2 regions of the Brenneria izadpanahii genome follow, and region 1 is predicted to be linked to the other one. Evidence: riboswitches for the same ligand, from Rfam matches in the RefSeq annotation. Region 1 holds a riboswitch; the other holds the start of a gene.
The links. A riboswitch is a leader RNA that binds a small molecule or an ion and turns the genes downstream of it on or off. The one in region 1 is predicted to bind cobalamin.
Positions count from the first base shown of each region.

Region 1 (4,922 bases):
GATTGCCGGCATCAGAGTACCATAAGCGAGGGGATGGCGGTTAACGCCAGGCGTTCCGGCGCGAAGGCCAGTACCGAACTGAGCCGCGTCATTTCGCCGATGACGATGAATGCGGGCGCGCCCAGATTTGCCAACGTTGAGGCTTTCGCCGTCGTCAGGCGCTTTCGCCGGTAAGTGGGATTGTTTGCTGAGCAGGTAGGCGATTACTCGCCCCATCCCTGGGGAAAGCCTTTCAGCAACGTGAAAGCTGACGGGGATAAATAATCAACTCTGGAAACTCTGTTTCAGAGAAGCCATTTCAATCACAAAGCGGTAATGCACGTCACTCTTCAGCATGCGCTCGTAGGCGGTGTTGATATCCTGCATGTTGATCATCTCAACGTCACAGCTAATGCCGTGTTCGGCGCAAAAGTCCAGCATTTCCTGTGTTTCTTGAATACCGCCAATCAGGGAGCCGGCAATGTTCTTACGGCCCATGACCAGCAATCCGCTGTGTACCGTCGGTTCAATCGGCTCAATCAGCCCGACCAGGATCAGCGTGCCGTCACGCGCCAGCGTGGCCAGATAGGGATTGAGATCGTGCTGCATCGGCACCGTATCAAGAATGATATCGAAAGTGTTGGCGGCGGTTTTCATCTGCGCGTCATCGGAGGAGATGATCACGCGGTCCGCGCCCAGGCGGCGCGCTTCCTGCTCTTTGCCTGGCGAACGGGTGAATAGCGTGACTTCAGCCCCCATGGCTTTGGCAAACTTTAGCCCCATGTGTCCCAGTCCGCCCAGACCGACAACGGCGACTTTATCGCCCGGTCCGACATTCCAGTGGCGCAGCGGCGAGTAGGTGGTGATCCCGGCGCACAGCAACGGCGCGGCGGATTTCATATCCAGCTTATCGGATAGGCGCAGCACGAATTTATCGGAAACGACGATACGCTCGGAATAGCCGCCGAAGGTCGGCAGGCCATCGTGACGGTCGACCGCGCCGTAGGTCAGAGTCATACCTTCTTCACAATACTGTTCCAGGCCGTCTTCACAGGCGTCACACTGTTGACAGGAGTCCACCATGCAGCCGACGCCGACCCAGTCGCCTTGTTTAAATCGCGTGACTGATTTACCCACGCCAACGACCTTGCCGATGATTTCATGTCCGGGGACGAGGGGGTAATGGCTGTTTTTCCACTCGTTGCGCGCCATATGGATGTCGGAATGGCACACGCCGCAATAAACAATATCGATGATTACATCATCTTCTCGCGGATCTCTGCGGACAAACTGATGTGGAACTAACGGGCTGGCGGCATCAAGCGCAGCAAAACCACGTATATTTTGCATTCGATTTTCCTCTCCATTTATTGCACAACATCAAGGGATTGAATCCTGGATCCAGTATGATGCATATCTTGATTAATGGGGGTATGAATTTGTGATGAGTTCCTACGGCATGGTTGAGCGGCATAACGGACGATGACAAAATTTTGCTATTTGGCCTTCGTCATACCGGCCTGAATAGCGAGGATTTTCGCGATGAAGAGAACAATAATTTGTTATTCCGGCGCGAAAAGGGGCATCGTTAAAAAATAAAGTTCGCCATTTTTTTGCTATGAAAGGGCTATATTGAGTTTGAGCGCAAAGCGATCTTATAAACTTCATCCTTATGAATACCGCCGTCGTCATCCCTGAGTCGGCAGGCGGGAATGACGACTATTACCTTATGTAAAAATATATAACAGATATATAAACGTTAATGTGGTGTTAATAAAAAGATAAAAGTGAAATAGCCATGATATCGCTGTCAGGTAAGAATCTTTTCAAATGATTCTGCTGGGAAGGGGGTGAAATTCCCCCGCAGCCCCCGCTGCTGTGATGCCGACAACCCCGTAAAAGCCACTGATCGTATGATTGGGAAGGCGCGGGGGAGGTTGACGCTAAGCCAGAAGACCGACCTGACAGTCTGTATGTATATATTCAACTCCTTCGGTGGGAAGCGGGTTGTCATCCGATGCGTGCATCAGCGATGCTGGCTGCGCGTACTCTTGTGACACTGCATTTCCCGGCCGAAACGTCGGGATTTTTTATGTCAGGCTTCAGTGAAAAAAAACCGGATCGGACCGGGACGGATAAAAAAGCCTTCGTGATCGCCGGCACCGGCAGCGGCTGCGGCAAAACCACCGTCACGCTGGGGCTTCTGCGGGCGCTGATGCGGCGCGGGCTTGCCGTCCAGCCCTTCAAGGTCGGGCCGGATTATCTGGACAGCGGCTGGCACAGCGCGGTATGCGGCGTAGCTTCCCGCAATCTGGACGCCTTTATGCTGCCGCCGGCAACGCTAAACGGTTTATATAACCAGCATATGCGTCATGCCGATGTAGCGGTAATCGAAGGGGTGATGGGGCTGTATGACGGTTACGGCGCCGATCCGGACTATTGCAGCACGGCGGCGATGGCGAAGCAGCTGGGGTGCCCGGTGATTTTGCTGGTGGACGGCAAAGCGGTATCGACGTCGGTGGCGGCCACCGTGATGGGTTTTTGCCGTTTCGATCCGGCGTTGACCATCGCGGGCGTGATTGTTAATCGCGTCAGCTCGGCGCAGCACTACGCGCTTATTCGCCACGCCATTGAACACTATTGCGGCATCCCGGTGCTGGGGCGGCTGCCGGTCATGGAAGAGGTGACTTTGCCTTCCCGTCACCTCGGTCTGATCCCGGCGCAGGAACAGGCTAATGACGATCTCCGCTGGCGGCAGTTGGCCCGGCAGGTGGAAGAAACCATCGAAGTAGACCGTCTGCTGGCGCTGTGCGGCAACACGGTATTCCCCGACGGCGAAGCGCCCGCTTTGCCGGCGCCCGAACTGGCCGACGGTCTGACGCTGGCGCTGGCCGATGACGAAGCCTTCAACTTTTACTATCCGGACAATCTGGATCTGCTGGAGCAGGCCGGGGTACGTATTCAGCGTTTCAGCCCGCTTTACGATCGCCAGCTTCCCGACTGCCGGATGATTTATATCGGCGGCGGCTATCCGGAAATCTACGCGCCGCAGCTGGCGGCCAATACCGCGATGCACCGCGCCCTGCATCGGGCGCATCAGCGCCGGATCCCGCTGTATGCCGAATGCGGCGGCCTGATGTATCTGGGATCGGGGCTGACTACCCCTGATGGACAGCGTCATGCCATGACGGGGATTCTGCCCGGCGAAAGCCGGATGGGAAAACGGCTGACCCGCTTTGGCTACTGTCAGGCGCAGGCGAAGCAGGATACGCTGCTGGCGGCGGCGGGCGAGATCCTGCGCGGTCATGAATTCCATTACTCCGATTTTTCCACGTCGCTATCTCCCGTCTTCGACTGCGCCAAATCCCGCGACGGCGCCGTGATCCAGCAGTGGCAGGGCGGTTATCAGCTCGATCAGACCTATGCCGGCTATCTGCATATTCATTTCGCCCAGCGTCCCGGCGTGCTCGATCGCTGGCTTTCCGCCGCCCGGAGGCCGCTATGACCTTGACGCTGGCGGCCTGGCTCGTCGCTTTTTTACTTGATTATTGGCTGGGCGATCCCCCGCATTGGCCGCATCCGGTGCGCTGGATCGGCAATCTGATCGCCTGGCTGCAACGGGGCATTCGCGCCTGCTGCCGCAGCGAACGGGCGCTTAAGCTGGGCGGCGGATTGCTGTGGCTGGCCGTGGTGGGCATCGCCTGGGGAGTCAGCTGGGGCGTTTTGGCGCTGCTGACGGCGATCCAGCCGTGGCTCGGCTGGCTGGCGGAAGTGTGGATGATTTACACCTGTCTGGCGGGGCGTTGCCTGAGCGATGCGGCGCTGGCGGTTCATCAGGCATTGCGGCACGGAACGCTGGAAGAGAGCCGCCGACAGCTCTCATGGATCGTCGGGCGCGATACTTCGCAGCTTGAAAAACCGCAAATCACCCGGGCGGTGGTGGAAACCGTGGCGGAGAACAGTATCGACGGCGTGATTGCGCCGCTGTTTTTCCTGCTGCTGGGCGGCGCGCCGTTGGCGATGGCCTACAAAGCGGTGAATACCCTGGATTCGATGGTGGGTTACAAAAATTCGAAGTACCGGTCGATCGGCTATGTTTCCGCCCGGATGGACGATCTGGCGAACTATATCCCCGCCCGGTTGGGGTGGCTGCTGCTGAGCGCGGCGGCCTGGCTGCTGAAGGATGATTACCGGCAGGCATGGCGCATCGGCTGGCGCGATCGTTATCAGCACTCCAGCCCCAACTGCGCCTGGTCGGAAGCCACGGTAGCCGGCGCGTTGGGGGTACGGCTTGGCGGGCCGAACAACTATTTCGGCGAGCGGGTGGAGAAACCCTGGATCGGCGATGAACGCCGGGAGATTACCCTGAACGATATCCCGCGCAGCATCAATTTGATGAAGGTCGCTTCCTTACTGGCCTTGATGCTGTTTAGCGCCGCGTATTTTCTGCTGTCGGTCATGACGGCATAAGGAACGGACACATGAACTATCTTCAGCAGCCGCAGGACATCGAACGGCAAAGTTTTGTCATTATCGGCGACATCATCGCCAGCGAGCGGCCCGATTACCGTTTCGCCGATGCGGATCGCGAAGCGATCGTTAAGCGGGTGATCCACACCACGGCGGATTTCGACTGGCTGGACACCCTGCATTTCTCGCCGGAGGTGGTGACGCGGATCGCCGACGGCCTGCGCGCCGGCTGCACGCTGTACACCGATACCACTATGGCGCTGTCGGGCATCAATAAAACGCTGCTGGCGAAACTGGGCTGCGAGTGCCGCTGCTTTATCAGCGATGCGCGCGTGGTCGAGCGGGCGAAGGCCGGGAATATGACGCGCTCGATGGCGGCGGTGGATGTGGCGCTGGAAGAGCCGGGCAGCAAGCTGTTTGTGTTCGGCAATGCGCCTACCGCGCTGTTCCGGCTGTTGGAACATTCCGCGGAA
Region 1 covers NZ_CP050854.1:3,595,841-3,600,762, reverse strand. Annotated here, with positions in the region: gene HC231_RS24165 (hypothetical protein) at 12-134, opposite strand; gene HC231_RS16055 (NAD(P)-dependent alcohol dehydrogenase) at 265-1,329, opposite strand; cobalamin riboswitch at 1,775-1,958, shown strand; gene HC231_RS16050 (cobyrinic acid a,c-diamide synthase CobB) at 2,072-3,484, shown strand; gene cbiB (adenosylcobinamide-phosphate synthase CbiB) at 3,487-4,449, shown strand; gene HC231_RS16040 (cobalt-precorrin-8 methylmutase) at 4,461-4,922, shown strand, end outside.

Region 2 (4,922 bases), 1.4 Mb from region 1:
AGGATAATGGGTGTCAGAGCACAACAAAAAGAACGGACGCGTCGTTCCCTCATTGAAGCGGCATTCAGCCAGTTAAGCGCGGAGCGCAGTTTTGCCAGCCTGAGTTTACGCGAGGTCGCGCGTGAGGCCGGCATCGCGCCGACGTCTTTCTATCGTCACTTCCGTGATGTGGATGAGCTCGGGTTAACGATGGTCGATGAAAGCGGCCTGATGCTGCGCCAGCTGATGCGCCAGGCGCGGCAACGAATTGCCAAAAGCGGCAGCGTGATAAAAACGTCGGTCTCAACCTTTATGGAGTTTATCGGCAATAACCCTAATGCCTTCAGGCTGTTATTGCGCGAGCGTTCGGGGACTTCCGCCGCGTTTCGCGCCGCTGTCGCGCGCGAGATTCAGCATTTTATTGCTGAACTGGCGGATTATCTGGAAGTCGAAAATCATATTCCACGCAGTTTTGCGGAAGCGCAGGCGGAAGCGATGGTCATCATTGTTTTCAGCGCCGGGGCGGAGGCGCTGGATGTCGGCCTGGAGCAGCGGAAACAACTGGAGGAGAGGCTGGTATTGCAACTGCGCATGATTTCCAAAGGCGCCTACTACTGGTATCGCAAAGAGCAGGATAGCCACGCAGGTATGTCGTAAATTTTTGGTATATACCCGATAGATTTCAGCGCGCCGGAAGCCGGCTTGGAAAATGGAAGGGTATAAACAGCTATAGAGAAGAGAAAAGCTATGACAGAACAATCCTACCATTATGGAGAAAAAGGTACGCTGATTTTAGCGTTGGTCGCGGGTTTATCCATTAACGGTTCATTTTCTGCGTTGTTTAGCGCGCTGGTGCCGTTTTCGATATTTCCCATCATTACGCTGATTTTATCCATCTATTGCCTTCACCAGCGATATATGAGCCGCAGTATGTCGGAAGAGGCTCCCCTGCTGGTGGCCGCCTGTTTTTTACTGGGGCTGTTGCTCTACAGCGCGATCGTGCGCGTTGAGTATCCCAGTATAGGCTCAAACTTTGTGCCCTCAATTCTGTGCGTGGCATTGGTGTTCTGGATCGGCTTCAAGCTAAAAGCCCGGAAATCCGCCAAAGAGAATGACGCCCCGGAGGTATGACGTACGGCAGGCGAGTAAAGACCACCTGCCTTGCCGCATGATTACTGGCGTTTCTCAAGCAGCACGCCGCATTCCATATGGTGGGTGTAGGGGAATTGGTCAAACAGCGCCAGCCGGCTGATTTGATGAGTTTCCGTCAGCGTTTCCAGATTATGGCGCAGCGTTTCGGGATTGCAGGAAATATAAAGAATACGCGGATAAGCCTGTACCAGCTTGACGGTTTCCGTATCCAGCCCGCTACGCGGGGGATCGACGAAAATGGTTTCGCAGCGATAGTCTGTCAGATCGATGCCTTGTAAACGCTTGAACGGGCGAACGCCATTCATGGCTTGCGTAAACTCTTCCGCCGACATACGGATAATTTGCACGTTATCAATGTGATTGGCGGCAATATTGTATTGCGCGGCGGCGACCGACGGCTTGGCGATTTCGGTCGCCAGCACGCGATCAAAATTACGCGCCAGCGCCAGTGAGAAATTTCCGTTGCCGCAATACAGCTCCAGCAGATCCCCCGTCGAACCTTTTGTCGCGTCCAGCGCCCATTCCAGCATTTGAATGTTGATGAACGCGTTGGGTTGGGTAAAGCTGTTCTCAACCTGCCGGTAAATCATATCGCGCCCGGCGACGGGCAGACATTCGTCGACATAATCCCGATCCAGGCAGATCTTGGTTTTTGTCGCGCGGCCAATCAGTTGCAATTGAAACCCCTGCGTACGCAGTTCATCGCGCAGCGCGCCGGCATGCTGCCGCCATTCATCATCCAACGCCCGGTGATACAGCATGGAAACCACTACTTCGCCACTCATGGTGGAAAGATAATCAATCTGGAACAGTTTGCGACGCAGAATAGGATTGGGCCGCAGAGCGGCGATCAATGCAGGCATCAACCGGTTTATCAATTCGCTGGCCGCCGGAAACCGATCGACGCGAATACGCTGCTTGGTCTGTTGATCGAACATGATGTGGTAAAGATCGTCGCCGTCATGCCAGATGCGGAACTCTGCGCGCATTCGGTAATGGCTGGCGGGGGAACGAAAAACAGCAGGTTTAGGCGCATTAAATGATGCCATCATGTTGCTAAGACGTTCTGTTTTTTGTGCTAACTGGTTGTCGTATTGTTCAACGGGCAAGTTCTCTGGCGTCATGGTTTTCTCATCTGAACGGCATCAAAAATGGCTATATTGGCCGGAAAATCCAGGTAATCCGGCTGGGAAGTCCAGCTTTACAATGTTATTACTCTGTAATGAAATAAGAGACTAGACCTCCGAGTAGCGCGATCGTAGCATGAAAATCCGGCCTTTTATTACAAGTTAAAAGGGAATCCAGTGTGAATCTGGAGCTGACGCGCAGCGGTAAGGGTAGTCAGAGCGATAGCATGATGCAGACACTGTCTTGTTAAAGATGGGAAGTCATCGCTCTTTGTTGTTACGAACGGTTGTTACCAACGTTTATTGCGAATCATGGCGATCACGAACGATGTTTCGGGAATCAAAGTAACAGCGGCCCCAAGCCCGAAGACCTGCCGGTATACGTCGCAGTGACCATGATCATCGCGTGCTATTCATCATGGTAGTGCGGCATCCTCTATATCGTTTGGATGCTCGATAAATGCTTAATAAAAAAATATTGCTGTCGACAGTGTTCTCTGTCACGGCCTTTCCCGTCTGGGCGCAAGACAATACGGATTCATCTCAAGAGCGTGACGGTGATATCGTCGTTACGGCTAACCGCGTTCCTCAACCCGTTTCTTCTGTTCTTGCCCCGGTAGATATCGTTACCCGCGAAGATATCGACCGCTGGCAGGCAAAAAACCTGACGGATGTTATGCGCCGTCTGCCGGGCGTGGATATCGCGCAGAACGGGGGGATGAGGCAAAGCGCGTCGATGTTTATTCGCGGAACCAATTCCAGTCATGTGCTCGTCTTGATTGATGGGGTTCGCATGGCCTCGCCGGGAGTGATCGGTAGCGTTGATTTTAATCAGATACCGATGACGCTGGTGCAGCGTATTGAATATATCCGCGGCCCTCGCTCGGCTGTTTATGGCTCGGAAGCCATCGGCGGGGTAATTAATATCATTACTCAAAAAGAGACGGATGGCGGAAAACTGGAAGCGGGCATGGGTTCGCATAAATATCAAATCTATGATGGCAGCATTCGTCAGCATATCGGAGATAATACCGCGTTAAGTTTGGCCGGATCTTTTGAGGAAACACAGGGTTTCAATGTCTACCCTAGGTCATCCGTTCCAGCCGATAACGATGACGATGGCTTTCGTAGCAAGGCTCTTTGGGGAAGCATAGAACAGCGATTCAATGATTCTGTGTCCGGTTTTGTGCGCTCCTATGGCTACGGCAATAAGACCGATTACGATCAAACCTCTGCCGGCAGCAGCGATACGCGGCAGCTATACAGCCGGAATTTTGATGGCGGCCTGCGATTCCAACATAACGATTTTTCATCGCAATTTATTGCAAGTTATCAGACATATAAAGATTATAATTTCGAATCCGACCAAGGGAACTATGCCCCCGGCTACTCATTGAATGAAGTGACGCAGCGCAGCGTATTATGGGGCAATACGTTACAAATAGCGCATGGTTCGGTGAGCGCCGGTGCTGACTGGCGGAGGGAAGAGAACAAGCCGGGCACGGGCAATGAAGGACATGCGCGTGAAAACACTGGGTTCTATCTTACCGCCCAGCAACAATACTTTGATCAGGTAACATTAGAAGGCGCCGTACGGACGGACGATAGCAGCCAATATAATCGCCATAATACCTGGCAGGGCGCCGCTGGCTGGGAATTTATACCGGGCTATCGCTTCACCGTGTCGTACGGAACCGCGTTTCGCGCTCCGGCTTTTGGTCAGATATACGGCACCTGGGGTAATAGAGATATTAAGGCAGAGGAGTCGTCTCAGTGGGAAGCCGGATTGGAAGGGCTTACCGGGCCGTTGTCATGGCGTTTATCCGCTTACCGCAACAAGGTTGATAATCTGATTGATTACGATTTTGCCACCAGCAAGTATTTCAATACGGATAAAGCGACCATAAAAGGCGTGGAGTGGACGGGTAACGTTGATACTGGGATATTTAGTCATCGTCTCACGCTAGAATACCTGGATCCTCGACGGGACTCGGATAATAGCGTGTTGGCGCGTCGCGCTAAGCAAAAAGCCTCATACCAGATTGACTGGACCATGTTTGATGTTGATATGGATATCGTTTATCAGTACACCGGCAAACGATACGATAACAGCCCAAGTATATTTAACGCTCAACAACGCCGCCTGCCAAGCTACAGCACGGTCGATCTTTCCGCCTCATATCCGATAACCCCCCAACTAACGGTTCGTGGTAGAATCGCCAACCTGTTTGATAAAGATTATGAGACGGCATATGGCTACCGTACGGCAGGGCGAGAATACTATCTCACCGGAAGCTATACCTTCTGACCTGCCTGCCCGTCCTACCGTGCTGGTGTTTGATTCCGGCGTAGGCGGGTTGTCTGTTTATAATGAAATCCGGCAATTATTGCCGGATCTTCACTATATCTATGCGTTCGACAATGAGGCATTTCCTTACGGCGAAAAGCCTCAGCAGTTTATTATCGAACGTGTTCTCAGCGTTGTTACGGCAATCCAGCAACGACACCGGTTGGCGCTGGTGGTGATTGCCTGTAATACCGCCAGCACCATTTCCCTTCCATCACTGCGCGAACGCTTTAGCTTCCCGGTGGTGGGCGTTGTTCCGGCGGTTAAACCTGCCGCTAAGCTGACGCGCAATGGCGTCGTCGGGCTGTTGGCCACCC
Region 2 covers NZ_CP050854.1:5,018,549-5,023,470, reverse strand. Annotated here, with positions in the region: gene fabR (HTH-type transcriptional repressor FabR) at 7-636, shown strand; gene HC231_RS22485 (YijD family membrane protein) at 727-1,110, shown strand; gene trmA (tRNA (uridine(54)-C5)-methyltransferase TrmA) at 1,152-2,255, opposite strand; cobalamin riboswitch at 2,386-2,651, shown strand; gene btuB (TonB-dependent vitamin B12 receptor BtuB) at 2,719-4,566, shown strand; gene murI (glutamate racemase) at 4,511-4,922, shown strand, end outside.
Region 2: another riboswitch for cobalamin. It lies ahead of btuB (TonB-dependent vitamin B12 receptor BtuB); the one in region 1 lies ahead of HC231_RS16050 (cobyrinic acid a,c-diamide synthase CobB).